Regions from separate parts of the Shewanella scandinavica genome, predicted to be linked through region 2. Evidence: predicted binding sites of a transcription regulator. Region 2 holds the regulator's gene; each other region holds the start of a gene.
The links. Region 2 encodes ArgR, which controls arginine synthesis, uptake and breakdown. Its sites were predicted from a motif close to ANTGAATANNTATTCANT; they were not measured.
Positions count from the first base shown of each region.

Region 1 (10,924 bases), on a different contig from region 2:
ACGGCATGGCAACGCGCTTTATACTGCGTTTAAGGCTTTCGACAGAGCACCACTATGCCTTCAAGCCTTTGCCTTGTTTAAAGCGCGTTGAATTCCCGCTGAATGAACAGATATTAAATACGATTGGTATTAATCCTGCGAATAGCTAAGAGCCTAAGGTCTACCTCGGGTAGCACTGTGGCTTATCTTTCAAGATAGCCGCTCCACAACAAACCGTATTGAGCCTCTAGCACCGCTTTGTGTTGGTATCAAGGGGACATCTAAGTTGTCAAAATGGATGATTTAATTTGTTAGATTGACCCCATTCCTCTTCTTCTTCTTCTTCTTCTTCTTCTTCTTCTTCTTCTTCTTCAATCAATTCCTTCAGAACGATATGCCTTTCTATATTCATTCAGAATCAAATAGCAGTAACTTGGATTGTGAAATTTGCATACTTTTTCACTTGGTTTATTCCTATGTTCGTTGTTTTCAATTTAGAAATCATTTTTTAGTCTAGGACATCCTTTCGACTTAACTCTAGCATTGTGGCTGTTTCATTATGGAATATTGATTTAATTGCTCGATTTCTGAGGATTAGTGATTAACAGTCTTTTGGTTTAGTTATTATTGGTAAGACCAATTTACATTTGCATGGTGTTTTTGTTATCAATTGGTTATGTTTGTAGCGGGTTAAGTTCAAGCTGGTTTTCTTGTTGCGTGATTTATTAGCTTTTAAATGTGATTTTTTATTCAAATATTCTTTGTGTGGTGGTCGCTATAGGTCTGTCTACGAGAGACCCATAGTTTGTAAACCGCTCAACCGATTGAATGTTGAACTTGTGATGCGATAGCGATGGTTTGGGGCAATCGTACTGTTGATAGGGATTGAGAGAGTAAGGGGTAGGGGGAGCTATGGAGGATGTAACGCAATCTTTATTGGATGCCGTTGGCATTATGTTTTTGGGGATGGGCTTAGTGTATTTATTTTTAAGTGTACTAATCCTTGGGATCCATTTGGTTGCGCGCTGGTGTGCAGTCGATGCTGCCTCTGCACGTTTTGTTAAAAATCATGCTAAAAGTCAGCAGAGGGTATCGCAATCTGATGCTAAGCCTTTAGACCCAAATGTGGTCGCTGCGATTTCACTAGCGGTAAAGCAGTATCGTTCACAGATTAAGTAATGGGGAGCAATATGACTTTTGTATCTAATTCTACGACGGCAGTGGCTAAGCCATTATTTTTAACTGATGTCGTTTTGCGGGACGCGCATCAATCCATTTTAGCGACGCGCTTACGCATTGATGACATGTTACCGATAGCACCACGACTCGATAAGATCGGCTTCTGGTCACTGGAATCTTGGGGCGGTGCGACGTTTGATGCTTGTATTCGTTATCTTGGTGAAGATCCTTGGGATCGGATTCGTGAGCTGAAAAAGGCGATGCCCAATACGCCACAGCAAATGTTGCTACGTGGCCAAAACCTCTTAGGTTATCGCCATTATGCTGATGATTTAGTTACGCGTTTTGTTGAGCGCGCCCATAGCAATGGCGTTGATGTATTTCGTATTTTCGATGCGATGAACGATGTGCGCAACCTCGAGACTGCGGTGAAAGCGGTGCGCCAAGTTGGCGGCCATGCGCAGGGGACGATTTCGTATACCACGAGTCCAGTGCATACCATAGAGACGTGGGTTGATATGGCAAAACGTCTCGAAGATATGGGTTGTGATTCTTTGTGTATCAAAGATATGGCGGGCTTACTTAAGCCGATGGAAGCGTTTGAGCTGATTAGCCGACTAAAATCCCAAACGCAACTTGTGTTATCTATGCACTGCCATGCGACTACGGGGTTGAGTACTGCGACTTATCAGAAAGCCATTGAAGCGGGTATTGACGTGCTCGATACGGCAATTTCGTCGATGAGTCAAACCTATGGACATACTGCAACTGAAACCGTTATCGCTATGGTGGAAGATACTGAGCGTGCCACGGGTTACGATATGGTGTTGCTTGAGGAGATTGCAGCTTATTTCCGTGACGTGCGCAAGAAGTACGCTAAGTTTGAAGGCGCGCTGAAAGGCATAGATTCGCGTATTTTACGTGCACAAGTGCCTGGTGGCATGCTGACCAATATGGAGAGCCAATTAAAGGAGCAAGGCGCGGCCGATAAGATGGACTCGGTATTGGAAGAAATTCCCCGCGTACGTGCCGATTTAGGTTTCTTGCCGTTAGTGACGCCCACATCGCAAATTGTTGGCTCGCAGGCAGTCATTAATGTGTTGATGGGTGAGCGTTATAAGTCACTGACCAAAGAGACTGAAGGCGTGCTCAAGGGGGAATATGGCGCGACGCCTGCGCCAGTCGATGCAGCATTGCAAGTAAGAGTGCTGCAAGGGGCGCAAGCCATTACCTGTCGCCCTGCGGATCTATTAACGCCTGAATTGGCTAAGTTAAGGCTTGAGTTAGCAGATAAAGCACAGGAACAAGGCATTCGCCTATCTTCAGAGCATGACGATGATGTGCTGACCTATGCACTCTTCCCACAAATAGGATTGCAGTTCTTAAAGAATCGTGACAATCCGAGCGCCTTCGAGCCTAAGCCTGAGCTGACGTCGGCACTTGCTACTAATGCTGCGGACCGTGGCCCTGAAACCTACACGGTAACTGTCGAAGGGCAAGATTATGTGGTCGAAGTCGCCGCAGGCGGTGAGATCTCGCAAATTCAGCCACAGGGTCAAAGTGTGCAAGCCGTGCAAACTGCTACGGCGAGCACTGCGCCATCAACAAACCATGGTGAAATTAGACTTGAAATGAGCGCGCCTCTGTCGGGCAACATCTTCAAAGTTCATTTTTCGCCAGGCGATAGAGTGCGTGAAGGCGATGTCGTGATCATCCTTGAGGCGATGAAGATGGAAACTGAAATTCGTGCTCAGGGCGATGGCATTATCGCTAAGCTCTGGGTGAAAGAAGGCGACTCAGTGTCTGTGGGTTCTCAATTACTGGCCTTGGCGTAGGAGTCATTATGGAAGGTTTAATGGCTTTTTGGGCCGAGACTGGTATTGCCCATTTTACTGGCGGGCAAGTGTTGATGATGGCAGTGGGCGCTTTGCTCTTGTATCTCGCCATCGTGCGTGGATTTGAGCCTTTGTTGTTGCTGCCCATTGGTTTTGGTGCAGTACTGGCGAACATTCCCCATGCGGGATTTACCGAAGAAGGTGGCATGCTGTATTACGCCTATCATGTGGGGATTGAGACTGGGGTGTTCCCACTGTTGATCTTTATGGGCGTCGGCGCGCTGACCGACTTTAGTGCCTTGATTGCCAATCCTAAAACCCTGTTGTTAGGGGCGGCGGCGCAGTTTGGGATTTTCGCGACATTGATTGGTGCGATAGCGCTGAACTTAGTGCCGGGCTTTGAGTTCACCATGAAGGACGCGGCGGCCATTGCGATTATTGGCGGTGCTGATGGACCTACGGCGATTTTCCTCGCCTCCAAACTGGCACCTGAGTTATTAGGGGCGATTGCGGTCGCGGCTTATTCCTATATGGCGTTAGTCCCGATTATTCAACCGCCGATCATGCGCTTACTGACAACCCAAGCTGAGCGCGAAATTAAAATGGAGCAGCTGCGCGAAGTCAGTAAAAAGGAAAAGATCATTTTCCCTTTGATGGTGCTGGGATTAACGATCCTCTTCTTACCCGCGGCCACGCCGTTAGTGGGCATGTTTTGCCTTGGTAACTTGATGCGCGAATCGGGCGTAGTGGATAGATTATCGAAAACGGCGCAGAACGAGCTTATTAATATCGTCACGATTTTCTTAGGGTTAGCTGTGGGTTCTAAGTTATCCGCGGATCAATTCCTGCGGCTGGAAACCTTAGGGATTCTGGTTTTGGGTGCCTTGGCTTTCGGTGTTGGTACTGCCGCGGGGGTGTTGATGGCAAAGCTGATGTGTAAGCTGTCGGGCGGTAAAGTGAATCCGCTGATTGGCGCCGCAGGGGTATCGGCTGTGCCTATGGCGGCGCGAGTCGTCAACAAAGTGGGATTGGAAGCGAATCAACATAACTTCCTGCTGATGCATGCTATGGGGCCCAATGTGGCGGGGGTGTTAGGCTCTGCTGTGGCGGCGGGGATTTTACTTGCTGTTCTTGGGTAACTGATTGGGTTAATCACTGAGTTAACCGATTTGGGTTAACCGATTTGGGTTAACTGAGCTTTGAACATCTTCCAATCGTTAGCTTAGTTTTATCACTAAGGCCAACTCAGTATTGAGTTGGCCTTTTGCTAAGCCGTTAACCACATTAACGTGATGAGGATTAAAATCATCCCTTCGCCTATGCCGATAATGTAGATAAAACCTCGTCTGCCTTGTTTTAGCGTGAGTTTGTTGGCTTTTAAAAATAACGCCCAAAACAAACATAGGATCAGCGGGATAAGGAAGAGTCTCGTCATTGTCTGTTCTGCTAAAATGTGAGTTAGAGTGGCTTCAGAGTCTAACAGCTTGATCTTATTTGGGTAACCTATTTTGCAGCTGATGAGGACCGTTGGAGTTGATTAGGGCTTTAAAGCCGACGGATTAAAGGCCGTTTGCTGGATAATAAAAAAGACCGCCTAAGCGGTCTCTTGATTTACATCATCTGCGTAATTTACCTAATGTTACTGGTGGTTTAGCGCAGTGGCTTCGATCCAGTATTGTTATTGCTGCGAATTCACAGGTGTAATGTCTTGGTTATCGTTCGAATAGAACTGCGCTTCATCGAGTTCATTTTCTGATTTACCAATCACGACTGCTGTCATCATATCGCCCGTCACGTTCGTTGCCGTGCGGATCATATCGATAATACGGTCAATCGCGGCGATAAAGGCAATGCCTTCAAGTGGCAGACCAATCACACCTAAGGTCACAGTTAACATCACCATTGCACTTCCTGGCACGCCAGCGGTTCCAACAGAAGCCACGGTTGCAGTCACGGCAATCATTACATAGTCCAGTGTATCGAGCGGAATATTGTAAATCTGCGCGATGAAGATAGCGGCAATCGCAGGGTAAATACCTCCACAACCGTCCATGTTCATGGTCGCACCTAATGGCATCACAAAGGCACTATAACGCTTTGATACACCCATGGTTTCGACTGCGCGGGTGCTCGCAGGTAAAGTACCGAAACTTGAAGAAGTACTAAAGGCGACTAACTGCGCTGGCATAGCTTTGCGGAAAAATTGCAGTGGGCTTAAACCACCGACAAATTTCACTAAGCCACCGTAAACAAAGATGATATGGATAAAGGCGGCAATGTAGATAGCCCCGATAAACTTACCTAACGGCAGTAGAGTCGATAAACCGTATTCACCGACAACCCAAGCCATTAAACCAAACACGCCGATAGGAGTGAGTTTTAAGACCATGCGAGTCAGTTGGAACATGACTTCTGCGCCCGCTTCTATGGTGCGTTTTAGCGGATCAGCCTTCTCGCCAACTTTGTTGATAGCGATACCCACTAACGCGGCAAACACGATAATTTGCAGTACCTTGCCTTCAGCCAGTGAGGCGAAAGGATTGACTGGGATCATGTCGAGCAACACTTGTGCAAAACCGGGAATATTACGCTCGCGCACTTCAGTCGCCGTGAGCTGCATAGTGCCGCCCATGTCGATCATTGAACCTACGGCTAAGCCAATCAGCGAGGCAATCGTGCCTGTCAGCATGAACATGCCTAAGGTTTTAAGGCTCAAGCGTTTCAGGCTAGTTTGCGAGCCTAGCGACGTGATGCTGACGACAATGGCACAAAATACCAAAGGCGCGACCAACATCTTAATGGCGCCAATGAACAGATCTCCGAGTGGTTTTAGCACTGTAGCGCTTTCACCTAAAATAACGCCAACGAGCGCACCTAAGATAAAGCCTGCTAAGACTTTTTGCCAAAACGGAATGCGGCTAATGGTTTGAAGGATCATGCATATTCCAGAAAAATAAATTAAGAGTGAGCCAATAGACCTGCGATGATAGGATTCGTATTCAACGAGTTGAGCGTGATGTTAACGCGCTCTCAGTCATGCGCATGGTCATTGATTGCCATAGTTAAACCATTGTATCGACAGAGCTAGGGTTATAACAAACCGTTTTTCTTATAACTTATTGTGATAAGTGAGTTTGTTGTAAAAAGATTAAGTGAAACATTCAATTAACCCATGACAAACCTTATCGCATTGAATACAAAAAGAGAGATTTATCATTGAGTAAGCCATTATGACTGAGTTAGGCATTATGTTCACCGGCGCTTTTTTAGCGGCGACTTTGTTACCGGGGGGATCTGAAGTCTTACTCGTGGCGCTATTAAACAAAACTCCAGAGGCTTGGGTTGCGCTGGTCGTGGTGGCCAGTATTGGCAACACGTTGGGCGCGATGACCAGTTTCTATTTAGGCCGCTTAGGTCGCCTAGCAAAATCACCAGAAGCGTTAGCGACGGGTAAACACGCAAAGGGGCTCGCCATGATTGAACGCTACGGCGTGTGGGCGCTGTTACTCTCATGGGCACCGGTTATCGGCGATATTCTCTGTTTATTGGCGGGCTGGGTGAGGTTGCCGCTAATGTCCTCTTTACTGATGATTTTAATCGGTAAAACAATTCGTTACTTAATTGTTGCCGCTGCCGTGCTGCAATGGATGGCATGATGGCGTTAGGATGCATTTAATGGTCAAGGGCGGGGAGTGTTTTTCCGTTTAGACTGAATTTACTGTATAGATAGGAACTTAGTGTCAATTTTGCGAGTCATAAATCCCAATGCTTAATCATTTAAGCGCACTTTATTCTACGGACTTTGCTCTACGGGCTGTGACTAAGCGTACTATGACGTTGCACAGCTATATGACTATACGCAGCACTATGATTATTAAGCTGTATTTTTGACCCATTGATGTATGAGGGGAATGTTTTGAAGAAATGGATATTAGCGGTCGCAATTTCTGCCGCACTCGCGGGCTGTGCATCTGAAACGACTACGGCGAACTTGCCCGCAGGCGTTAAACTTATCGAAAATGTGCAACTGGCTGATTCGCAAGTAGGGATACCCTACAAAAAGTACCAATTAGCCAATGGGTTAACGGTTATTTTGCATCAAGATGATTCCGATCCCTTAGTGCATGTCGACGTCACTTATCATGTGGGCTCAGCCCGTGAATTAGCTGGCCGTTCGGGTTTTGCGCATTTATTTGAACACATGATGTTCCAAGGCTCGCAGCACGTCGCCGATGAACAACATTTTGAAGTGGTTACCGAAGCTGGCGGCACCTTAAACGGCACGACCAATACCGACAGAACCAACTACTTTGAAACCGTACCCAGCAATCAATTAGAAAAAATGCTGTGGCTTGAGTCGGACCGTATGGGCTTTTTATTGCCGGCACTCACCAGTGAAAAATTTGAAGTGCAGCGCGAGACAGTGAAAAACGAGCGTGCGCAACGTATCGACAATCAGCCCTATGGCCGCATGAGTGAGCATTTTAGCCAAGCCATGTATCCTGTCGGTCATCCTTATTCTTGGCCTGTGATTGGCTGGCCGGACGATCTTAATCGCGCCACAGTTGATGATGTTAAACACTTTTTCCAACGTTGGTATGGGCCTAACAATGCAACCCTGACCATAGGTGGGGATTTCGATGAAATGCAGACCTTAGCCTGGGTGAATGAATATTTTGGTGAAATCCCCCGTGGCCCTGAAGTCTCGTTAGAGCAAAAGGCGCTGGTTAACTTAGATAAAACGCGTTACATCTCCATGGAAGATCAAGTGCACTTGCCCTTGATCCGTATTGGTTTTCCAACCGTATACGCAAGGCATCCTGATGAAGCTGCGCTCGATCTGTTAGCCAATATTTTAGGCGGCGGCAAAACATCCTTGTTATATAAAAACTTGGTGAAAGATGGCTATGCCGTGCAGGCCAATGTCAGCCATCCTTGCCAAGAGCTGGCGTGTCAGATGTCGATTTATGCTTTAGCTAATCCTGAAAAGGGCGGCAAACTGGCGGATCTGGAACAACGTATCCTCGATTCTATTAATGAGTTTGAGCAACGTGGCGTTACCGATGACGATTTGCAAAAAGTCAAAGTGCAGTTTGAGGCCGATACCATTTACAGCCTGCAAAGTGTTTCTGGCAAAGTGTCTGCCTTAGCGATGAACCAAACGCTGTCGGGCAATCCGAACATGATAGCTTCAGATTTGAGTCGTTATGCCAATGTGACCAAAGACGATGTGATGCGCGTGTTCAAGCAATACATTAAAAATAAGCCTATGGTGGTGATGAGTGTGGTGCCGCAGGGTATGACGTCACTTATCGCCCATGCCGATAACTTCACGCCAGCGACCTTGCCCATTGCGCAAACGGCGGTAGAAGGGGATTTGCCAAAGCCTGAACTTGTTTCAAGTTTTGATCGAACTAAAATGCCCGCATCTGGCGCTGCACCAGTGTTAAAGGTTCCGACAATATGGACTAAAACCTTAGCCAATGGCATAGAAGTCATGGGGACACAAAGCACTGAAACGCCAACGGTTGAGCTGATTGTGTACCTTAATGGCGGCCATAGACTGGTACCAGTTGAAAAAGCGGGCTTAGCGACGCTGACTGCGGAAATGCTCAATGAGTCGAGCAAGAAACGCAGCAGTGAAGTGCTTTCGCAAGCGTTAGAAATGCTCGGCAGTTCAGTCGACTTTAGTGCCTCTGAATATCAAAGTGCGATTAAAATATCTACGCTGACAGCGCATTTAGATGAGACGCTGGCGATTATGGAAGAAAAACTCTTCCAGCCAGCCTTCAACGAAGCGGATTTTACTCGAGTAAAACAGCAGCAGTTACAGCAGATCCAGCATATGCAGTCCGATCCTAGCTACCTAGCTGATACGGCGCTATCGTCTTTGTTATACGGTAAAGACAATGCTTTAGGCGTGAATGACATAGGTACACTCGATTCAGTCGCGGCGCTTACGTTAGCCGATGTAAAAGCGTTTTATGCCCAGCAGTATCAAGGCGGTAACGCTAAAATCGTCACAGTCGCCAATTTACCTGAATCAGCATTATTGCCTAAGTTAGCGGGATTGAGTCAGTGGCAAGGGGCTGCCGTTGTGGTGCCGCCACTTAAGCCATTCCCTGCATTAAAAGGCGGTACGATTTATCTGATTGATAAACCCGGCGCGGCGCAATCGGTGATCAATATCGCCAAGCGCGCATTGTCCTATGATGCCACAGGCGATTACTTTAAATCTTACCTGATGAACTACCCGCTAGGCGGTGCATTCAATAGTCGTATCAACCTGAATTTACGTGAGAATAAAGGTTATACCTATGGTGCTCGTACCAGTTTTGCAGGCGGTGCTGAAGTCGGTGATTTTGTCGCATCAAGTAACGTTCGCAGTGACGTGACGGCGAAAGCACTCACTGAGTTTGTAAAAGAAATCAGTGCGTACCAGCAAAAGGGTATGACAGATACTGAACTTGCCTTTATGCGAAATTCAGTCTCGCAAGGCCAAGCACTTGATTATGAAACGCCGTATCAAAAAGCGGGCTTTATGCGCATGATCCAACGTTACCAATTGAGCCAGGATTTTACGACTCAACAGGACAAGATCATTAATACTGTAACAAAAGATGAACTCAATGCCCTCGCGGCTTCCGAGCTAGATATCAATAAAATGGTGATTCTGGTGGTGGGAGATAAAGCAAAAATCGAAGCAGATTTAGCGGCATTGGGCTATCCAATTGAAACTTTAGTATTGTAAATTGGTATTTCGCCCTTATATAGGTGATAGACGTGTACGTTAATTAACGACTATTCGTCATATATTTACCGGATTTACATCGAAAGACGGTGACAGCATTAGCTGTCACCGTCTGCTTTTAACAGTACAAGTTGTGAATTTGGCTTGCCCCACAGACAGGTTTAGATTTATTTTGAGGCGTATTTTGCAAGATAAGCCTCAAAATAAAGGTCTGACTGTTAACCTTGTCGCGATAGCGAATCACCAATTAGAGAAGCGCAAATTGAAGTCATTCAATGAATTAGTACAACATCTCTCGGACGCCCATGGGCGCACCGCACTCTTGGGTATGTTACGTGGCATAGAACGTGAGGCGTTGCGGATTGATGAGTCGGGTTATCTCGCCACCGATTCGCATCCTGAAGCCTTAGGCTCAGCGTTAATGCATTCGCGTATTACGACGGATTACAGTGAAGCCTTGCTCGAGTTTATTACTCCGGTACATAACAATGTTGAGCAACTGCTAAACGGATTAACTGAAACCCACGCCTTCAGCGTGCGCCATTTAAATGGTCAGCGCCTGTGGCCTGTGAGCATGCCTTGTTATGTGAAGGACGAGAAACAGATCCCCGTTGCCCGTTATGGTTCATCAAATACCGGTATGATGAAAACCTTATATCGTAAGGGCTTAACCTATCGTTACGGCGCCTTGATGCAGATTATTTCTGGGGTGCACTTTAACTTTTCGGTATCACAAGAGTTATGGCAAAGCCTGTACGAATTGAGCGATAAGCAGTTAAGTTACGATGATTTTATTTCTGAATCCTATTTTGGCTTGATCCGTAACTACCGCCGTTTAGTCTGGGTGCTACCTTATTTATTTGGTGCTTCACCAGCGTTATGTAGCTCCTTCATTAAAGATCAAAAAACCGATCTTAAGTTTGAAAAAACGGGCCACGGTACTTTGTATCTACCCTTTGCGACTTCGTTGCGTATGAGCGATTTAGGCTATACCAACAAAGAGCAAGAAGAGCTGAATATCAGCTATAACTCTTTGCCTGAGTATCTGGCTGGCGTAAATGCGGCCATCAAAATGCCTTCGGCAAACTTTGCCAATATCGGCGTTAAAGTCGATGGTGAGTATCGTCAGCTCAATGCCAACGTATTGCAGATTGAAAACGAGTTCTACTCGCCAATTCGT
Region 1 covers NZ_JAUOES010000022.1:67,454-78,377, reverse strand. Annotated here, with positions in the region: gene Q4Q50_RS17280 (hypothetical protein) at 269-391, opposite strand; gene Q4Q50_RS17275 (OadG family transporter subunit) at 892-1,158, shown strand; gene oadA (sodium-extruding oxaloacetate decarboxylase subunit alpha) at 1,170-2,993, shown strand; gene Q4Q50_RS17265 (sodium ion-translocating decarboxylase subunit beta) at 3,002-4,132, shown strand; gene Q4Q50_RS17260 (hypothetical protein) at 4,261-4,428, opposite strand; gene Q4Q50_RS17255 (dicarboxylate/amino acid:cation symporter) at 4,672-5,931, opposite strand; gene Q4Q50_RS17250 (YqaA family protein) at 6,224-6,649, shown strand; gene Q4Q50_RS17245 (M16 family metallopeptidase) at 6,892-9,744, shown strand; gene gshA (glutamate--cysteine ligase) at 9,929-10,924, shown strand, end outside.
Region 1: the regulator ArgR is predicted to act here: its motif matches at 717-734, upstream of Q4Q50_RS17275 (OadG family transporter subunit).

Region 2 (10,924 bases):
TGTCTCCGAATTGATTGCTTATTATCTTGAGGGTAGCGGTAAAAAACTCGCAAAATTCCCCGGTTTTAAAGAAACTTATATGCCTAATGGCAAGATGCCAGCGGTGGGCGAAATCTTTAAAAACCCAGCGCTTGCTAATACCTATGAGAAAGTTGCCAAAGGTGGCCGCGATGCTTTCTATAAAGGCGATATCGCCAAAAGTATCGATAAGTACATGAAATCCCAAGGTGGTTATTTAAGTTATGATGACTTAGCCAGCCATACTAGCGACTGGATAGAGCCGGTTTCGGTGAACTACCGTGGTTACGATGTATGGGAACTGCCGCCCAATGGTCAAGGTATTGCGGCGCTGCAAATCCTAAAAACCATGGAGCCCTTTAATATTGCCGCCATGGGCTTTAATAGCCCTGAATATGTGCATTTATTTGTCGAAGCGAAAAAACTCGCCTTTGCCGACAGGGCTAAGTTTTATGCCGACATGGCCTTTAATAAAGTGCCGGTTAACGAGTTGATTTCGCAGCAATACAATTATGATCGCGCTAAGTTAATCGATCCCAATAAAGCGGCCAAGAGTGTCGATGCGGGTAATCCTGCGTTGCAACATGGCGATACTGTGTACCTGACCACAGCCGATAAAGACGGCAACATGGTGTCACTCATTCAAAGTAACTACCGTGGTATGGGTTCGGGGATGACGCCGCCGGATCTCGGTTTTGTGCTGCAAGACCGTGGGCAAATGTTTGATTTAACGGAAGGGCGTTTTAATACCTACGCACCGGGCAAGCGTCCATTTCATACCATCATTCCCGCTTTTGTGACCAAAGACGGTAAACCTTGGCTCAGCTTTGGGGTGATGGGCGGCGCGACTCAACCACAAATGCATGCACAGATTCTAATGAACCTGATTGATTTTAAAATGAACTTGCAAGAAGCGGGCGATGCCCCCAGAATTTTGCATATGGGTTCAACCGAGCCCACCGGCGAAGTGATGAATGATGGCGGCTATGTCAGTCTGGAATCGGGCTTCCCTGTGGAAACGCGCCGTGAGCTTATCAAGAAAGGTCATGTGCTGCGTGATGGACTTGGGGATTTTGGCGGCTATCAAGCTATTGGATTTAATGCTGAAACGGGCGTGTATCGTGCGGCTTCTGAGAGTCGTAAAGATGGTCATGCCGCGGGTTATTAACTTCAGCGCCACGCTAAGGTAAGCTTGAGGCAGAGTAAGCTCTGCTTCATTTATTCGATTAAACTGATTGACGAGACTTTTACAGTCTCGTCAATTTTTATATTTAGAGATCTTGGGCGCGATAAAGCAGCGTAATGAGCATTATCATGATAAACCAGAACAAACTGTGCGTTAGTTAATGTCATTTTCAGGTAAAGTTGCGGATAATATTGCCGAAAATGAATTTAGAAAAAGGGTGATAACCAAATGGATATACAAAATATGCCGCGTGAACAGTTGGGTGTGTGTGCAGAGGGGAACTTACACAGTGTCTATTTGATGTTTAATGCCAATGACAATGTAGAGTCACAATTACGTCCCTGTCTTGCCAACGTTGCGCAGTATATTTATGAGCTGACAGATCAGTATTCTGACAGTGCATTCAATGGTTTTGTAGGGATTGGCGCTAACTATTGGGATAGCCTCTATCCTAATGCGCGTCCTGAAATGCTTAAGCCTTTCCCTGCGATGCAAGTCGGCAGCCGTGAAGCACCGGCCATTGAATATGATTTGTTCGTGCATATCCGCTGCGATCGTTACGATATTCTGCATTTAGTCGCTAATGAAATCAGCCAAATGTTTGAAGACTTAGTGGAACTAGTCGATGAAGAACGTGGCTTTCGATTTATGGATAGCCGCGATTTAACCGGCTTTGTCGATGGCACCGAAAACCCTAAGGGGCGTCACCGTCAGGAAGTCGCTCTGGTTGGCGATGAAGATCCTGAGTTTAGGGGCGGCAGCTATATTCACGTGCAAAAGTATGCCCATAACCTGAGTAAATGGCATAGATTACCGGTTAAAAAACAAGAAGATATTATCGGCCGAACTAAGCAAGATAATATCGAGTATGAGTCAGAAGATAAGCCACTGACTAGCCATATCAAGCGGGTGAATCTTAAAGATGAGAACGGTCAGTCGATGGAAATCCTGCGCCAGAGCATGCCTTATGGTTCGCTGAAGGAGCAGGGATTGATGTTTATCTCTAACTGCCGTACGCCGGAGCATTTTGAAAAGATGCTGCATAGCATGATGTTTGGTGATGGCGAAGGTAACCATGATCATTTGATGCATTTTACTAAGGCGATGACAGGCTCATCCTTCTTTGCCCCCGCATTGGATTTTATGCTGCAATTCGACGAATAAGCTTTCGATATCTGCGCAGATTCAGCATCAATTAAACGCACTTACGCTAACGCCTAAGTGCGTTTTTTATGCTAATGCGCAGGGAGCCATTTTTTGATATCGAGTTGCCATTGCTGGGCAGTGAAATCGATAAAGGCGCGCACCAGATTTTGCTGATAACTGCGGGACAAGTACACAGCCCACAGGGTTTGGCCTGGCGTCGTAAAGTCGGGTAACACTTCTTTGAGCTGGCCGCTGGCAAGGTATTGATTAGCTAAGTCGCAGGGCAAGCGCACTATGCCATGTCCTCGCAGCGCCGCACTGACCAATACGCCCATGTCGTTAGCTTTAAGATTGCCGGTGACTTTTACATGCTCGGCTTGCAGCTCTTTCAGGAAAGGCCAATTTTGTTGCGCCGAGTGTATCAGGCAGTTGTGAGCCAGTAGATCTATGGGCTCGACAAGTGGTGTGTTGCTATCAAGGTAACTCGGCGCAGCGCAGATCACGGCATCTATGGTCATTAAACGGCGGGCAATCAAATTCTCATCGGGCTGCTCGGTGTAGCGCAGCGCCACATCGACTCGCTCATCCACCAATTGGGCAAAACTGTCTGACATCACCAGCTGAATGCTGACCTTAGGGTGAATTTTAATAAAGCGGTCGACGACATCAAACAGACTGTGCTGTCCAAGGCCAATCGGTGTGGCGATACGAATACTGCCCACCAGTTCACTGTTATGGCTGTGGGCACGGCTTTCCATGGCGGCTACTTCACTTAAGATCCGCTGGCAAAATTGCAGCGCTTCTTCGCCTTGCAAGGTCAGGCTGACGCTGCGGGTGGTACGGTGTAGTAAGCGTAAACTCAACCACTGCTCTACTTCTTGAATATGGCGGGACACCTGTAGGCGGCTGAGGTCTAAATGCTCGGCAGCTTTGGTAAAGCTGCCGCAGTTTGCCACTTCGACGAAACTGCGTATTGCGGCAATTTTATCCATATTAGTACCTCAAACTGAAACAATCATGCTCATTTATTGATGTTTATCACGGGAACCACTGCAAGTAAACTGGCTTCAATGTAAATCATCAGAGAGAGTTAACGAAATGAAAATCGCAATTTTAGGTGCAACAGGTTGGATTGGTGGTGCAATTTTAAAAGAAGCATTGAGCCGTGGGCACCAAGTAACTGCGCTAGTGCGTGATCCGAGCAAGTTATCCGCTACTGACGTGGTTGTGTATGCTGTGGATTTAGAGCAGCCATTAGTTGCGCAAACCTTTGCTGGCGTAGATGTTGTCATTGCCGCTGTTGGTGGCCGCGCACAACAAAATCATGGCCTAGTGGCGAGTACGGTTCAGCATTTACTGGATGTGCTGCCTAACGCTAAGGTGCCACGTTTATTGTGGGTTGGTGGCGCAGGGAGCTTAGAAGTGGCACCCGGTGTGACTCTGGTTTCTAGCCCAGATTTCCCCGCAGCATATAAAGATGAGGCGTTAGCTCAGGGTGAAGCTTTGCAGGTATTTCGTGCGGCGCAAACTGCAATCAATTGGACCTTTGTGAGCCCAGCCGCTGAGATTTATCCTGGCGAGAGTGAAGGCCTATATCGCCTTGGTGGCGACAGCTTCTTTACCGATGCTAATGGTCGCAGCCGCATTTCTGTTACGGATTACGCTAAAGCCATGTTAGACGAAGCCGAACAGGGCACTCACGCAAACCAGCGCATCAGTGTGGCTTACTGACCTTAGCGTATAAACATCGGTGCGCGAGAGATTGGCTTAAATGTGTAACGTAATCGGGACAATGGCCAAATAATCAGCGCAAGATTGGACAGAAATGCGTACAGATGAAATAGAACAGGTCAGCAAGCTGACCTGTTTTTTTATTCTGCGTAATTGAATAAAGATTTGATGGTTTCTAAGGTATCGGCGATATCTTGGATGCTCGATGGACAAATAAAGATAGTGTCATCACCGGCAATTGTGCCCAAAATGCCTTCTGGTTTACCGATAGAATCCAATAAACGGGCAATCAGCTGCGCAGCACCTGGGCTAGTTCGCACGACGATCATCGCTTGGTTATGATCGACGTCGAGTACCAAATTCTTCAACGGGCTACCCGCGGTGGGTACGCCTAATTCGGCCGGCAAGCAATACACCATCTCTTGCTTAGCGTTGCGAGTCCGCACTGCGCCGAACTTGCTGAGCATGCGTGATACTTTTGATTGGTTAATATTACCAAAGCCTTCAGCTTGCAAGGCGGTGACGATTTCACTTTGAGAGCCAAAGCGCTCTTCTTTTAAAATCGACTTAAAAATTCTAACAAGGTCATCCTGATTCTTGGTCGTTTGCATAATATTATTATTCGTTATTCAAAAAAACAGGCCCATTTTGAATATTTTTAGAAAAATTGTCAACAAATAACCAGATTGGTTGAATAAAAATTCACTAACTCCCTGTGGTTAAGCGTTTGCTGTGGGCTTAAAAATACCAATTTGAGTAATTGTTCTACATTGCTTCTAACTTATTCCGGAATTCTTTTGTCCCACGACTAAGGGATAATTGAAATTGTTGTGACATTCCAGTAATGTGACGCCAACGTAAATTAGATCCATGTCACACATATCCGAGAAATAACGGAGATAACTATGAAAGTTGCTGTACTTGGTGCTGCTGGTGGTATCGGCCAGGCTCTTGCCCTACTGTTAAAAACTCAACTGCCTGCGGGTTCACATTTGTCTCTATATGATATCGCACCGGTTACTCCGGGTGTTGCGGTTGACTTGAGCCACATCCCTACTGCTGTTGAAATCAAAGGTTTTGCTGGTGAAGATCCAACGCCTGCCCTCGTGGGTGCTGACGTTGTTCTAATTTCTGCTGGTGTTGCGCGTAAGCCTGGTATGGATCGTTCAGATCTGTTCAATATCAATGCCGGTATCGTTCGCAACCTGATCGAAAAAGTAGCGGCAACTTGCCCTACGGCTTTGGTTGGCATTATCACTAACCCAGTCAACACGACTGTCGCTATCGCAGCAGAAGTGATGAAAAAAGCGGGTGTTTACGATAAGAACCGTCTGTTCGGTATCACGACATTAGACGTGATCCGTTCTGAAACCTTCATCGCCGAATTAAAAGGCCTGAATGTTGCTGACGTTAAAGTCAATGTGATCGGCGGCCACAGCGGCGTGACCATTCTGCCATTACTGTCTCAAGTTGAAGGCGTGACTTTCACTGACGAAGAAGTGGCAAGTCTGACTACTCGCATCCAAAACGCGGGTACAGAAGTGGTTGAAGCTAAAGCCGGTGGCGGAAGCGCGACTCTGTCTATGGGTCAAGCGGCTTGCCGTTTCGGTCTGTCTTTGGTTCGTGGTCTGCAAGGCGAAGCTAACATCGTTGAATGCGCCTATGTTGACGGCGGCAGCGAGCACGCAGAATTCTTCGCACAACCTGTGCTGTTAGGCAAAAACGGTATTGAAAAAGTACTGCCTTACGGTGAAGTGAGTGCATTCGAAGCTAACGCTCGTGATTCTATGTTAGATACGCTGAAAGGCGATATCAAACTAGGCGTTGATTTCGTTAAATAATCTTTCGGATAATCTTTTTAGATTATGACGAATTAAAAAACGGAGCCATTGAGCTCCGTTTTTTTATGCCTCAGTTTTACACTTGCTCAATTTAACTCAATCGATCAGCGTCGCCTGGTGGGAATTTGGCAGTTATCGTCGCAGCGGGCTTTGCCCGTTAGTAGATAGGAGATGCGATATCTGTGTTTTGCGAATCTGAGATAGCACCAATCGGCCACAGTTTTAATCACGGGCAGGCGTAACAGTTGGATCCAAGCGCGCGTCCCTGTCAGTGCCCACGCTTTACAGGTGACATCTAACCCGAGTAACACTTCGCCCGTTGCGGTTTCACCGTGAAGAATAGTATTGGCGTAGTCTTTATCGATATGGCTGAAACGTTCACTAAAGTCGGATGCATTTAAATCTTCAAGCGCAATCAAGTTGTTTGGATCGCGTGCTTTCAGTTGACGCATTTCGGCGCTACATAATGGACAGTTACCATCATAAAAAATCCGCAGTTCCATCGGTACCACCTCTGATGACTTGATCACAATACTTGGTCTAAGCTCTTGGCTTGCGCACTTAAGCTTGGTTTTCTTCTAGCCTATACGCAGAATAAAGGGTTTTAGATCGCAGCTGATTTTAAATCAACGCTGATTTTAAATTGAATCCGCGCCTCATTTGGCTTTTTGTTAGGTTAAATTCAAATGAGTACAGTAACATCTTGGTTATTCATCAGCTTACCTTTAAGTGAACAAGGTAAAGCCTGACAAATAACGACTCAAAAGGATAGGTATGACATCTCCCATCATAATCACAGGCGTGGGTAAACGCATAGGTTACGCTTTAGCCAAACATTTTCTCGCCCAAGGTCAGCAGGTGATTGGTACTTATCGCAGCCATTACGATAGCATTGATGAGCTGAACGCTTTAGGTGCGACTCTGTATCCCTGCGATTTTTATGACGATACCCAAGTGCAATCCTTAATTGATGAGTTAACTCAACTGCCCCAAGTTCGCGCCATTATTCACAATGCTTCGGACTGGCTGCCAGATCCTGTTCTTACAAAGAATGAGCCTTTAAAGAGTCCCACTTTTACACCGAGCCAAGTGCTGCAGCGGATGATGCAAGTGCATGTGAGCGTGCCCTATCAGTTGAACTTGGCCTTAGAGGCGCAGCTACGTGCCGCTGCTGGCGATGAAATCGGCGGCAGTGATGTGATTCATATTACCGATTACGTGGCAGAGAAGGGCAGTCAGAAGCACATAGCCTATGCCGCCAGTAAAGCCGCGCTGCACAATATGACGCTATCCTTTGCCGCCAAATTCGCGCCCGAGGTGAAAGTCAATTCGATTGCACCAGCGATGATCCTATTTAATGCGGGAGATGACGCCGTCTATCAGCAAAAAACCTTAGCCAAAGCGCTGTTGCCGAAAGAGGCGGGGAATGAGGAGATTATTGAACTCGTGGACTACCTGCTTAATAGCCGTTACGTCACCGGTCGTTGCCATAATGTCGATGGCGGTCGCCAGTTAAAATAGTTATTTGATTTTTCGAGCAACAGCTAATGGCTTAAAACGTCAGTACGCGACTTGGGGTGATGATGAATGGCAAAGGCACATCCCAATGCTCGCAGGGTAAACTCACAACTTGCTGACAGTCGTGGGCGTAACCCATAGGCAAAGGTTTACCTTTAAGCTGCCAGTTCGCCAGTGTCCTATCGTAATAGCCGCCACCCATGCCCATGCGATTCCCCATTAAATCAAACGCCACTAAGGGCGTGATAACCACATCTAGCTCTGTTACTGGGATAATGGCGCGCACATCTAACTTAGGTTCTAAGATGCCGAATTGATTCGCCTGCATCGGCGTGTCAGCACTGTAATGCAGGAATAACAGTTGCCCAGCATTGAAGGGATGCAACCTTGGCAGATAGGTATGAATGCCCAATTGCCACAGCGCAGCGATCAGCGGCGGCGTGGCGAGTTCGCCATCGTGGGTGAGATAAAGCGCCACATGTTGCGCTTTGTTGGCTTGCAGTTTATCCAGCATGCGTTGGCTGGCGCTTAAGCTTGCTTGGGTTTGCTCGGTTTCTGAAAGAGATTTGCGGGCGATGCGAATATTCTTGCGTAACTGATTGCGGTTTTCTTTTGTATGAATGGCGATATTTGCCGCATGGCTGGCGATATCAGTCATTTCACCAACAGCAGCAACCTCTACGGCAAGGCGCGCCGTATCGCTTTTGGTGTTCAAATGAGAAAGTTTGGAGGATGTAGGCATAAATTAAGATGCTCCCCAGAATGCCGCTACCGGTGTAGCCCTTGAACCGTAGGTTCAAGGCGGGTAAATGATTACCTCCTAAGGCTTCTCGGTACAAGCCGAGCATGCACAATGTCAGTAAAGCATTCACCCTGAGATAAAAATTATCGGCACAGGGACATTACCAGTTGGCATGCATCCCAGGGAGCAAAAACGGTATTGAATCGCTAAAACATTGGCCTATGAGTATAATCCAGTTTAGCCATTCACTGTGCGTTAATTGACCTAATTGCCAAGGCGCACAGTTTAAATCTATTTAGTTGAACGCTCAACTAAGGCATTCTCGAGGGTCGACTGCAGCAAGCTGATCCTGTCGTCCATCTGTTGCATATAATGCTTATTTTTTTGCTTTTCTTGGAACAACTCGTGTCCAATATTCAGCGCCGCCATGATGGCAATTTCTTCGCGGCTTAGGCTATTGGTGCGGGTTTTTAACGCTGTGAGTTGTTGTTCAACTCCCAATGCCACCGTACGTAAAGCATCCTCTTGACCTTTCGGGCAAGCGATAGAGTAGGTGCGCCCAAGTAGGGTAATTTCAACAGCACTGTTACTCATGTCGCGGGTGATCCTTTCGTTAGCCTCTTAGGGCGGACTATATAGGGCTGATATTAAAAGTGCAAGGTAAGCCGCAATTGGATTGGTCTTTGACGGCTTTGTTTGCTGTTTGTGTGAGCAGTTGGATAATTTTTTATCAGGGTGTGGCCGATTTCGCCATTATTGGGATTCAGTATTGGTTCAAGTCTTTATCTCTGCTAGCATTGCTGCTGGAAAAATCTTATTGGGATCTGATATGGCAACCCCTCCTTCGTTACGTATCGACAGCTTAAAACTCGCCTTAGATGCAGCTGAAATCGGCCAACATCCGGTAGAAGTTCACGGTGCTTTAGTCGGTTTAATTTGCGGTGGTGTAGCGCAAACTGGCGACACTTGGATCAAGCCTTTATTTGACTTGATGAACGATGGTCAACCTTTGCCAGCGCAGTTGCATCAATTAGTGTGTGATTTGTTTAATGATTCAGTCGCGCGTTTAGTGGATTTTGAATTTGGTTTCATGCCGCTGTTGCCCGAAGAAGAAGAGCCGCTCAGCCAACGTGTTGAAGCCTTGTCCCTTTGGACCCAAAGCTTTTTGACTGGCATGGCAATTATTCAGCCGAAACTGAATCAAGCCTCGGCAGAAGTGCGTGAAGTGATCAAAGATTTGGCAGAAATTGCCCAAGTGGAATTTGATGTTGCCGACGATGAAGAATCCGAAGCCGCTTACACTGAACTACTCGAGTTTGTGCGCATTGCCGCCATTATGTGTTACTCGGAGTTTGGTCCTGAGATCCCGCTTGGCGAGACTGACGATACTGCGGTGGTGCATTAATTTACCGCGATTGTTTAGCGCTTAGGTTTAGTGCTTAGGTTAAATGCTTAATAAGTTAACGCAGTAGTGGCTTCATTTGATATCAAAGGCGGGCAAACCTGCCTTTGAATCCATAGCACTGGTGTTTTTGAGTGCATAGCACTGATGTTTACATCTCTTATGTTTACATGCCTTAGTGCCATGCCAAAGCTTGAATGAGATCCCCATGACGGCCACAAATCACATGGATACTTCAGTTCAACACGTCGACATCGCGATTGTAGGCGGTGCGATGGCGGGGGCGACGCTCGCGTTGGCTCTCGCGCGTCTTTCTTTATCTGCAGCTAGGCCGCTTTCTATCGCCTTAATCGAGGCGCATCTTCCCGATAAACAACACCCCGGATTCGATGCTCGCTCCATCGCTATCGCCCACGGCTCTATTTTCGAATTATCCCGTTTAGGCCTCTGGCCAAAGCTAGCCCATTTGGGCACGGCGATTGAAAATATCCATGTATCGGATCGCGGCCACTTTGGCATGACAGAACTCAATGCCGCGCAGTTTCATTTAGATGCCTTAGGCCAAGTGGTCGAGCTTGAGCGTGTCGGCCAAGTGTTATTTAACGAGCTGAACAAGAGCGAGGTAAAACTCTATTGCCCCGCCAAGCTTGCCCAAGTGGAACCCGCCATAGAAGGCCACACCTTAGTGCTCGACACGGGCGAGCGCCTTCAAGCAAAACTCGTGGTCGCCGCCGATGGTCTGCAATCCAAAGTGCGCAGCAGTTTTGCTTTGCCCGTGACCCAAGTGGCTTTTGAGCAAACCGCGATTATCGCCAATATTCAAACCGCCGATTTGCCAACCAATAGGCCTCACAAACATTGGGCCTATGAGCGTTTTACCGAGACAGGTCCCTTAGCTTTATTGCCTATGGCCGATAGCCAAGGTCAACCTCGTTTATCCCTGGTGTGGGCGCTCGATGATGCGCGGGCTAAACAGATGCAAGACGCACCTAAGGCCGAGTTTTTAGCGGCGCTGCAACAGGCCTTTGGTTATCGTGCTGGCACGTTTATCGATGTCAGCGCGCGCCATGCGTATCCGCTTAATTTGTCGTATATGCCAAGGCCAATCCATCACAGATGTGTGTTTATCGGTAATGCCGCGCAGACACTGCATCCTATTGCGGGGCAAGGCTTTAATTTAGGGCTGCGGGATGTAGTAAGCTTGCTTGAGGTGCTCAAAACGGCGCTAGCGCAGGGGGATGATATCGGCTCCGCCGCCGTGACCCATGCGTACCTTAATGCCCGCGAGCACGACAGAAACAGCACTATCCGCAATATCGAATTTTTAGTCCGTGGCTTTT
Region 2 covers NZ_JAUOES010000004.1:230,159-241,082, forward strand. Annotated here, with positions in the region: gene ggt (gamma-glutamyltransferase) at 1-1,186, shown strand, start outside; gene Q4Q50_RS04950 (Dyp-type peroxidase) at 1,433-2,368, shown strand; gene Q4Q50_RS04955 (LysR family transcriptional regulator) at 2,440-3,342, opposite strand; gene Q4Q50_RS04960 (NAD(P)-dependent oxidoreductase) at 3,449-4,081, shown strand; gene argR (transcriptional regulator ArgR) at 4,222-4,692, opposite strand; gene mdh (malate dehydrogenase) at 4,987-5,922, shown strand; gene Q4Q50_RS04975 (thiol-disulfide oxidoreductase DCC family protein) at 6,027-6,425, opposite strand; gene folM (dihydromonapterin reductase) at 6,697-7,443, shown strand; gene Q4Q50_RS04985 (5-formyltetrahydrofolate cyclo-ligase) at 7,475-8,182, opposite strand; RNA gene ssrS (6S RNA) at 8,191-8,371, opposite strand; gene Q4Q50_RS04995 (cell division protein ZapA) at 8,474-8,776, opposite strand; gene Q4Q50_RS05000 (UPF0149 family protein) at 9,012-9,587, shown strand; gene ubiH (2-octaprenyl-6-methoxyphenyl hydroxylase) at 9,793-10,924, shown strand, end outside.

Region 3 (10,924 bases), on a different contig from region 2:
CTTGGGGAACAATGCCAATGTCTAAAGCTTGGCGCTCAATCTTTTGTTGTTCTAATTGGGTACAAAGTTGTGCTAAAAACTTTTGCTGTGACCGTAGCGACCTATATTTTGCCTGCAATATATACAATGAAAATATCAATAAAATGAGCGAAGCAACGACTAACCCGATTTCGAACATACCTTGGCCTCTGCTTTACCGCGTAAGCTTATTATCAAATGGCACTGCAATTCAGTGTTCACGTGCCATTTGAGTTCCATTTAGGCCTAACGATTATTGGTAACTTTCTCTAATTGAATGGAATTTTTCCATAAACTCATCACTGGCTAAATCATCGGTTGTCACGGGTAAACCGCGGGCGACAAACACACCAAGACGTTGTTCTAACTCAGTGCCTGCACGTAATTCACCGGTATAGAAGGCCGCTGCACGGATAAAGTCGAGATAGGTGACGTGATCGGGCAGATAAGGTAAATCGGCCCAGCGCTCAACCACTTCCATCACTTCGGTAGAAAAATCCCAACTCTTTAACACAGCACGACCTAATGGCCCCTGCATTTTACGAACGAGCGCGCGTAATTGATCAATGCTCGTAAATAAATGCGGCTGCGCCTCAGCTTCGGTCAACACAGGTAAAGCGCCAATGTTATGTACGAGTCCGGCTAAGGTTAAGGTATCAAAATTTAATCGACTGGTTGAATGGCGTTTATTATACATCTGCAACATGGCACAGGCGGCTGCGGTCACATCGATTGAGGTGCGCCACACTTCATCCATCACTTCCCACACCATTTCATTGGTGGAAATGAATAATTGCTCCATCGCCACCGAAGTTGCGATGCTTTTAATTTGAATTAAACCAATGCGAGAAACCGCACTGTTAATGCTTTCAGCGGGTACGCCTCGGCTGTATAAGGCGCTATTGGCCACCTTAATGATACGGGCAGAAATCGCCGCATCTTGGCCGATCACTTCAGCCACTTGTTTAAGGCTCGCATCGGAGCGTCCGACCACTTCTTGCACCCGCATCGCCACTTCAGGCAACGTCGGTAGCACTAAAGCATCATCTTTTAGTTTTTTTAATAAACTGACTAACAGTAGATGTTCGGTAGACATCTTAGCTCCCATCAATCTGTAAACATGAACATTGGATAGTTGGAGTATATCAGCTGACCGTCATTAGATACGTAGAAAAAAGCAACGGACGTTAATAAATTGTATGATTGCGTTATCAATTTTGGCTTAATTATCGGCTTTAATCTTCTACAGTAATCATCACCAGAGCTGAAATGTTCCTCGCTGCTCGCTCACGCTAAACGCCCTATATTCGCAAAATGTGAAGTACCACTAAAGTTAGTGAAGGCAATTTGCATAACCCTACTTTCATTGTGTAAAATCCCGCCCCCGCGCACCGCGCCATTTATTCATCGATTAATTAACCAATTTGAGAGTGATTATGTTTAAACCTGAGTTGCTGTCTCCAGCTGGAACCCTGAAGAACATGCGCTACGCCTTTGCCTATGGCGCAGATGCTGTGTATGCCGGTCAGCCGAGATATAGCCTAAGGGTACGTAACAATGACTTCAAAATGGAAAACCTTGCCACAGGCATACAAGAAGCCCATGCGTTGGGTAAAAAACTCTATGTTGTGAGCAACATAGCACCCCACAATGCCAAGCTAAAAACCTATATCAAGGACATGGAACCCGTAGTGGCGATGAAGCCAGACGCGCTGATCATGTCCGATCCGGGTTTAATCATGATGGTGCGTGAAGCCTTTCCCGATCAGGTAGTGCATTTATCCGTACAGGCCAATGCCATCAACTGGGCCTCGGTCAAGTTTTGGCAAACCCAAGGGATCAAGCGCGTGATCCTGTCGCGCGAACTATCCTTAGATGAAATCGAAGAAATTCGTCAACGCTGCCCCGATATCGAACTCGAAGTCTTTGTGCATGGCGCCCTGTGTATGGCGTATTCAGGCCGTTGTTTGCTTTCGGGTTATATCAATAAACGCGATCCAAACCAAGGCACCTGCACCAATGCTTGTCGCTGGAAATACGATGTACACGAAGCGCAGCAAAACGACAGCGGCGACATCATTGCCATGCCTAATGCAGTGCAAATCGAAACGCCGACGACTTTAGGTGCAGGTGCACCTACAGATCAAATATTCCTACTGCAGGAAGCCAATCGTCCCGGCGAATACATGCCAGCCTTTGAAGATGAGCATGGTACTTATATCATGAACTCTAAGGACTTACGTGCGATTCAACACGTTGAGCGCCTAACAAAAATGGGCATAGACTCACTTAAAATTGAAGGCCGCACTAAGTCTTTTTATTATGTTGCCCGCACCGCACAGTTGTATCGCCGCGCGATTGAAGATGCGTCATCGGGTAAAAATTTCGACCGCAGCCTAATGAATCAATTAGAGGGACTCGCCCACCGTGGTTATACCGAAGGCTTTTTGCGTCGTCATGTGCATGATGAATATCAAAATTATGACTATGGCTACTCTGTCAGTGACACCCAACAATTTGTGGGTGAACTGACGGGCAAACGCAACCTGGCGGGATTGGCAGAAATCGAAGTGAAGAACAAGTTTTCCGTTGGCGACAGTGTCGAGCTGATGACGCCGCAGGGTAATATCAGTCTAACGATCGAACAACTCGAGAATCGCAAGTCAGAAGCGGTTGAAGCGGGCTTAGGTTCGGGGCACACTGTGTATCTGCCCGTGCCGAAAGAGGTCGATTTGAGCCACGGTATTTTGCTGCGTAACCTGCCCCAAGGTCAGGATACGCGCAACCCACATGAACTAGGTTAAGGTATGGCATTACTGATCGACGATAGCTGCATCAACTGCGACATGTGTGAGCCTGAGTGTCCTAATCAGGCCATCACTATGGGCGAAGAGATCTATGAGATCGATCCCGACCGCTGCACCGAATGCGTGGGGCATTACGACAAACCCACTTGCGTGTCTGTCTGCCCTATTGATTGCATCGACCCAGATCCAAACCGCGTCGAATCCAACGACGAGCTGTTAGTGAAATTTGCCGTGCTAACGCAAAAAGCTTAATCACTTAGCCACAAGACCGAGTGGTAATCTAACCTCTCGGTCAAATCCGCCCTCATACCCGCCTAAAGCGTTCACAACACTGGCATATAAACAGTATGCAAAACCATTTAAGCGCATAAATCCGAGCATTTAATTACAGCTTCATAAAAACACTACTTTAGACTGACACTGGTTTAGAACTGCCAGCCAAAAAACTGACTGACGGTATTTATCCCTTCTTCATCATTTATCATTAAAGACATAATGTCGCTTGATAAATCAACATTTTTGCAAGCTTTGTCACTTTAATGGATTGGGAGTTATTATTTTGACGCTTATTTGTACGGCTCAATCATTATTCCTGTACAAACTCATTCACGCCTCAATTGTAAATCAAGTGTTACATTTTAATTTTATGAATGAGCTAAGCCTTAAGCATTAAACTGGGCAGGTTGAAAATACCTTCTACATTGGATTATGTCTCGAAGTCAGTGGAGACATAAAAAGAAAATGGAGTTCAACATGCATAAGAAACATTTAATAGCAGTCGCGGTCGCAACTGGACTTGCTTACTTCCCTGTTAACGCTAATGAATACCAAGCGACTATGGTCAATGTGCCGCAATCTAAAGCCATCAAAGATACTTACATCGTTGTATTCAATACCCCAAGTGTTCTTAATCTCAGTAATAACAATGCCATATCTGACTTTGCTACTCAGCAAGCCGAGAGTTTAGTGAATCAATATGATGTCAGAGTGATGAGAAGCTTTGGCAGCGCCCTCAATGGCGTACTCATCAATGCAAGCCCCCAACAGATTAAAGCCTTGCGTAGCGATCCTAAGGTGAAATACATAGAACAAGATCAAGTGATGTCACTAACGCCCATGATGGAAGCCAATGCGGACCAACCGAGTCCGACCTGGGGCATAGACAGAATCGATCAACGCAACTTGCCATTGGATAACAACTATCACACGGATTACGATGGATCAGGTGTGACCGCCTTTGTTATCGATACTGGGGTGCTAAATACACACAATGAGTTTGGCGGCCGCGCAAGCAGTGGCTATGACTTTATCGATAATGACTACGATGCGACTGACTGTAACGGTCATGGTACCCATGTGGCGGGTACGATTGGCGGCTCAACCTACGGTGTCGCGAAAAACGTCAATGTGGTGGGTGTCAGAGTGCTCAACTGTTCGGGTTCTGGCAGTAACTCTGGCGTGATTGCTGGGATAAACTGGGTGAAAAACAATGCTTCTGGCCCAGCGGTCGCGAACATGAGTTTAGGGGGCGGCGCCTCCCAAGCCACAGATGATGCCGTCAATGCCGCCGTAGCGGCGGGGATCACCTTCGTCGTAGCGGCCGGCAATGATAATAGTAACGCCTGTAACTACTCTCCAGCCCGCGCGGCAGATGCCATCACTGTCGGCTCAACCACCAGTAACGATTCCCGCTCGAGTTTTTCTAACTACGGGACTTGTTTAGATATTTATGCGCCCGGTTCGAGCATCACTTCCTCTTGGTATACCTCAAATTCGGCGACCAATACCATTAGTGGCACCTCAATGGCTTCCCCCCATGTGGCAGGCGTCGCAGCATTATACTTAGATGAAAATCCTAACCTCTCACCCGCACAGGTGACTAACTTACTCGCAACGCGCGCCACTTCGGGCAAAGTCACAGATGCTAAGACAGGTTCACCGAATAAGTTACTGTTTTCACTTGCAAGCGATGATGGTGGCTGTGGTAATAATTGCCCCGTTGACGAAACTCCGCTGCAAAATAATCTGGGTATCGCGATCAGTGGAGCCACAGGTTCAGCAACTTATTACTACATTGATGTCCCCGCAAATGCGGCCAGTTTAGGCATCAACCTCGCGGGGGGCTCTGGCGATGCGGATATTTATGTCAGCCAAGGACAAAAACCGACGACGACCAGCTATCAATGCCGCCCATATCAAAATGGTAACAATGAGAGCTGTAATTTTACCGCACCTGCGGCGGGTCGTTGGTATGTGATGGTCCAAGGCTATAACAATTATGCTAACGCCCAGCTTACCGCCAGCTACAACCTTAATGGCGGCGGAAATTGTACCGATGCGAACTGCTTAACCAATGGCGTACCTGTCACGAATTTGAGCGGAGCAACGGCAACTGAAGCCCTGTATAAAATCGTCGTCCCTGCCAATAGCCAGCTGAATATTGCCACCAGTGGCGGCACTGGCGACGTGGATCTGTATGTTAAAGCAGGGACTGTCCCAACAACCACCAGCTATGATTGTCGCCCCTATAAAAATGGTAACAATGAAAGCTGTTCGATTACCGTGACTCAAGCGGGAACTTACCATGTGATGTTGCGTGGTTATGCTAATTACTCGGGCGTTCAACTGAGCGCAAGCTACTAGCGAGTGAATCGGTTCAGTGAGTTTTGAATCAAACTCAAGCCCACTAAGGTAACAACTGAGTGGGCTTTTTAGTGGTTTATTCAGAAGGCTATCTCGCTAAATAGCATTAATCACTTGATCAATAACTTGGAGACTTAGCGAGAATAACCGTTGGTTTTGCTTCGAGTTGCAAACGCTCGATCACAGCGGCGAGCTTTTCAACGCTAAGGCGAATTGGGGTCGGCATACTGGCAAATTCGATACTGAGCAGCAGGTTTTTCACTTCGAGCCCTAATTCTGTATCGCCTTCAATACTCAACTTACGCTGGAAGAATAGCGTGTCGGGATCTTCCTTTGCTGCTGCCACTAACACCAATTCAGCTGAGTTGGCACTAAAGCTCACCTGCGCGTCGGTCAATTCTCTGACTTGCCACTTGCCATTAAAACTCACCTCAAAGGCCAGATTTAAATCATCCACTCGGATCGCAACCCATTTATCACTCAAAAATTCGAGTTCATCGTCTGCTGCTTGCTCAGCGAGTAACAGCCCAAGTAATTGGCTGATCACTTTCGCTTTGAGGCTAAAGGGCATTTTAGCAAGGGGAAAGCCAATGGCTTTTGGAGTGAATTCTAAAAGTTGCTGAGCGATTTTTGCGGAAAAAACAGCGGACATGGCGTAAACCCTACAAGAATAAAACATATATATCCCAGTTTATCGGGATTTTATGATCTTAAACCTGTTTTAAATCAATTCATCGCCATTCAATCTTACCTACACTCAGCGGCTATCATTTTATCGGGAGCATCATTATGGAGCTGTTGTGTCCAGCAGGAAATCTGGCCTCGCTAAAGTCGGCATTACATGCCGGAGCCGACGCTGTGTATCTAGGACTAAAAGACGACACCAACGCGCGCTCGTTTGCAGGATTAAACTTTACCCCAGCAAAGTTGCAAGAAGCCACTGAGCTGACGCAAAAGCACGGCAAGAAAATTTTTTTGACCTTAAATACCTTTCCAAAACCCGGTGAAGAGCATCGTTGGTATCAGGCCATTGATTTAGCTGCAAAACTGGGAATGGATGCGTTGATTGTTGCCGATCTTTCTTTGCTCGATTATGCCAATAAACACTATCCACACTTACCGCTGCATTTGTCGGTGCAAGCCAGTGCGACCAATCTGGGCGCGCTGAACTTTTATAAAGAAGCTTTTAACATCGCCAGAGTCGTGTTGCCGCGGGTGTTATCGATGAAACAAGTGCGCGATCTTGCCAAGGTCAGCCCAGTGGATTTAGAAGTGTTCGCCTTCGGCAGTCTATGCATTATGGCCGAAGGTCGTTGCCAACTGTCATCCTATGTGACGGGCCAATCGCCCAACACGGGCGGCTCTTGTTCACCAGCAAAACACGTGCGCTGGCAGGAGGAAGGACAGAACCGATTAACCCTGCTCAACGATGTGTTGATTGATAAATCAGCCCTCGATGAACAGATGGGTTATCCCGTGGTATGTAAAGGCCGTTACATCACGGAAGATCAAGATTCGCCGCAGTATTTGCTCGAATCACCAACCAGTTTGAATACCTTAAGCCTACTGCCAGAACTCGCTAAGGCGGGCATAGTGTCGCTAAAAATCGAAGGCCGCCAACGCAGCCCTGCCTATGTTGAGCAAGTTACGAGAGTTTGGCGCCAAGCCATAGACACCTATCGAGATAACCCAGAACTGTACTCAACAAGCCCAAACCAACCCCATTGGGAACAAGCCCTTGCAAAAGTTTCCGAGGGTCAAATCACCACACTTGGCGCCTATGAGCGTGATTGGCAATAAAGGTTAATGAACAGAGCGCCAGATTAACAAAGGACAAGTTATGCATATTTCCCTAGGCCCGCTGTTGTATTGCTGGCAAAAACAACAGGTCACAGATTTTTATCAGCAAGTTGCCGCCAGTCAAATCCCTTTAGTGTATTTAGGTGAGGCCGTTTGCAGTCGCAGGCGCGAACTCAAATGGGGCGATTATCTAGAGCTGGCGCAAATGCTCAAGCAGGCGGGTAAAGAAGTGGTGATTTCAACGCTGGCGTTAATCGAAGCGCCATCGGAATACACTGAGCTGAAACGCCAGGTCGATAACGGCGAATTTATGGTCGAAGCGAACGATATGGCAGCTGTCTATCTCGCCAACGAGCACAAGCTGCCCTTCGTCTGCGGCGCGAGTATCAATAACTACAATCGCGCCAGTTTAGACATTTTGCAGCGATTTGGGATGCATAGGTTTGTGATGCCAGTGGAACTTTCAAAGGCTTGGCTTAGCCAAGTGATCCAACAAAAGCCGTCATTTGAAGTGGAAGTGCTCGGCCACGGCTATTTACCCCTCGCCCATTCGGCGCGATGCTTTACCGCTAGGCACAAACAGCTCACCAAAGATCATTGTGAAACAGTGTGCCGTGAATACAGCAAAGGGCTACTCGCGCAAACCCAAGAGCAGCAGCCTTTGCTCAGGCTCAATGGGATCCAAACTCAATCCGCTAGCTGTTTAGATTTACGCAGTGAAATAACGACAATGGCGCAGATGGGGGTCGATGTGTTTCGCGTATCCCCCAGTAGTTTTGACTGTATCGCCACAGCCAATACCTTGGTCGATGCGATTAACACGCCTGAAAATGCTCAACATTTTGCGATTAGCAGCGACGCGAACCTAGAGAGAACCCAGTGTAACGGCTATTGGTTTGGAGAAGCAGGCCTTGCTGTGCATGCCAATCCCTAGCCTGACTCAGAGCCTGAGCCTTAGTCTGAGCCTTAGTCTGAGTCTGAACATGAGACTGAGCTAGAAACCAGAACATGAGCCAGAGCTTAATCTAACGAGGAATCTGAGCGGGAAACATGACCTAGATTTAAGCCAACGTCGAAGTTAACTCAAGGAATGAGTTTAACCAGTGAGGTTTCACTCTTGGCTGGTTCGCTCTTGGTTGGAGTGTAACTGACTGAAAAGCAGCACAGTGGTCCAGCACAATAGACTCCCCAGCCCTATCCATTCCAGTAGGGCTGGCCACCACAAACTAGGACGCGGCAGCTGCAATACCATCTCCTGATAAAACGGCCTATCCCCTTCGGTCAAACCTAAATCCAATTGTGGCGCATACAGAAACGTCATCATGCTGCACAGCACTATGAGAGCTAATAACCCAGTCCAGCGACCAAAATGAGACTTGCCGAAAAAAACTAAGGCTAAGTAGAAAATCGCACTTAAACTTCCCAGATAGAAAAACCATTTCAACCCTAAAACGTGCAAGTGATACACGTTCACCGGAAATAATCCCACGCTCGCTAAGGCTAAAAAAGTGCACGCCAAACTAATAAAGAAAGGATATCCCCAAAAAGACATCACCTGCTGTAGCGAAGACAAACAATAAAAGACAAGACTTAAGCTGCCAAAAAACAATCCCCCGTTAAGGATCACAGCAAAAGACGAGTGACCATAAGTCCCCAATTCGCTAAGGGTATGATTTAAAAAATTAAAGCGATGGGACTCGACATCATCGAATCCTAAAACAGTCATCACAATACCGATTAGAAGCCCAAAGATCCCCAGAAAACCAAACTTAATGGCCAATGTCGAGCCGCCTTTAATCTTAATCTTCTCTACTTTTGTCGTCATGAATACTTGAGTTGGATAGGAATGATACTAACTTACATGGAAATGAGAAGATTTAAAGCGGCGGGTATCCGCTTTATGAATAATATTTTTACTTTCATCGTTATTAGCGACTATTTAGTCAACACCTAAAGCATCAGGATGCTGAGGTAGAGCACACATCTCACTGAGCTGATTTAACTGCTTGTCGCATAAAAATGTGCCAAGCAGCAAAATAGACTGAACATAAGCGTGGCATTCTTAAAGCGTGCTTGCCCACGCCATGTAGAAAGTGTTATCACGATAGCCCGCTTAAATCGCACAAAAAACCAACTAATAGGGCTGTAAGGCTAAAGTTACTGATGTTTTTTCGTGCAGAAACAACATCTCAATCGTTTTAACTACAACACCATACAAAGAATTAACCTACCAGAAACAAGAATACTTAACACAATGTTTATAATGAGTTTTTACTTGTACCCACCCGAAAGCATCGACCTAATATCACCGATAACTTAAGTAAAATAACTATGCTGTTTTGCTGCTTATATCAAACTAACTAGCGAATCGTTTTACATAGACAAGCTAAGCGAGTAATCTTCCCCATTCTCGTTTTTGAGTTGAATTAAAATGCACCTTAATTGGCGTCAACAGCGTGTTACGTGCGGCTATTAATTCAAATTTACCATGTACGACTCGTACTTTAAGGTGTACAAAATTGGCTACTGAAAATAAAAATCGAAACATTAAGACGGTACTCACCTTTATCGTCCCTTCGCTGATCGGTCTGTTGTTATTTATGACCCCTATCAGCTACAACGATGCGATCACTATTCCAATCGCGATTATCTCTAAAGCACTGCAAGGCGCATTGAGCGGCGTGTTAACCCTCATAGTGACCATGATTATCGTGGCTACGGCGCTGGCCTCTTCGCTGTCAAAAGCATTTAAGCCTAAGTTTGTGGCCCAGAATCACTTCCTTAATGCCTTATTAAATGTCAGTCCTTTATGGTTGATCACGCGGATCATAGGTGCGGTGTTTGTCGTGCTGACCTATTTAGGCTTAGGCCCAGAGGCCATTAACTCCTCAAGCACAGGTGCATTAGTCTTAAACGACTTACTGCCCGTGTTGTTCTCGGTGTTTATCTTTGCGGGTATGTTGTTACCGCTGCTGCTGAACTTCGGTCTACTCGAACTGTTTGGCACACTGCTAACCAAAATCATGCGCCCCGTGTTCAATCTACCGGGTCGCAGTGCAATTGATTGTATGGCCTCATGGTTAGGTGATGGCAGTGTGGGTATTTTGCTGACCAGCAAACAATACGAAGCACGTTTTTATACCCAAAGAGAAGCGGCCGTTATCGGCACCACGTTTTCGGCAGTATCGATTACCTTCAGCCTAGTGGTGATCTCACAGGTTAAATTAGAGCACATGTTTGTGCCCTTCTATTTGACTGTGTGTCTCGCCGGTTTTGCCGCTGCTGTGATTGTGCCTAAGTTGCCACCGCTATCGTGGAAGAAAGACAACTACATAGACGATACCCCACGCATGCCAGATGATGAGCTGATCCCCGCGGGTCACAACGCTTTCTCTTGGGGTTTTGATAAAGCCTTAGAAAAAGCCGCCAGTGCCGGTGGCATCAAAGCCGTTTTGAATGAAGGCGTTAAAAACGTTGTCGATATGGTGTTTGGCATTATCCCTGTGGTAATGGCAATTGGTACGCTAGCGCTGATTATTGCCGAGCACACACCTATCTTTAACTATCTGGGTATGCCGTTTATTCCATTACTCGAATTACTGCATATTCCAGAAGCCACTGAAGCCTCTAAAACGATTGTGGTGGGTTTTGCGGAT
Region 3 covers NZ_JAUOES010000001.1:352,881-363,804, forward strand. Annotated here, with positions in the region: gene Q4Q50_RS01435 (putative bifunctional diguanylate cyclase/phosphodiesterase) at 1-178, opposite strand, end outside; gene Q4Q50_RS01440 (HDOD domain-containing protein) at 272-1,114, opposite strand; gene trhP (prephenate-dependent tRNA uridine(34) hydroxylase TrhP) at 1,455-2,822, shown strand; gene Q4Q50_RS01450 (YfhL family 4Fe-4S dicluster ferredoxin) at 2,826-3,077, shown strand; gene Q4Q50_RS01455 (S8 family peptidase) at 3,579-5,468, shown strand; gene ubiT (ubiquinone anaerobic biosynthesis accessory factor UbiT) at 5,587-6,120, opposite strand; gene ubiU (ubiquinone anaerobic biosynthesis protein UbiU) at 6,258-7,268, shown strand; gene Q4Q50_RS01470 (U32 family peptidase) at 7,309-8,202, shown strand; gene Q4Q50_RS01475 (DUF998 domain-containing protein) at 8,380-9,093, opposite strand; gene Q4Q50_RS01480 (YjiH family protein) at 9,788-10,924, shown strand, end outside.
Region 3: the regulator ArgR is predicted to act here: its motif matches at 9,689-9,706, upstream of Q4Q50_RS01480 (YjiH family protein).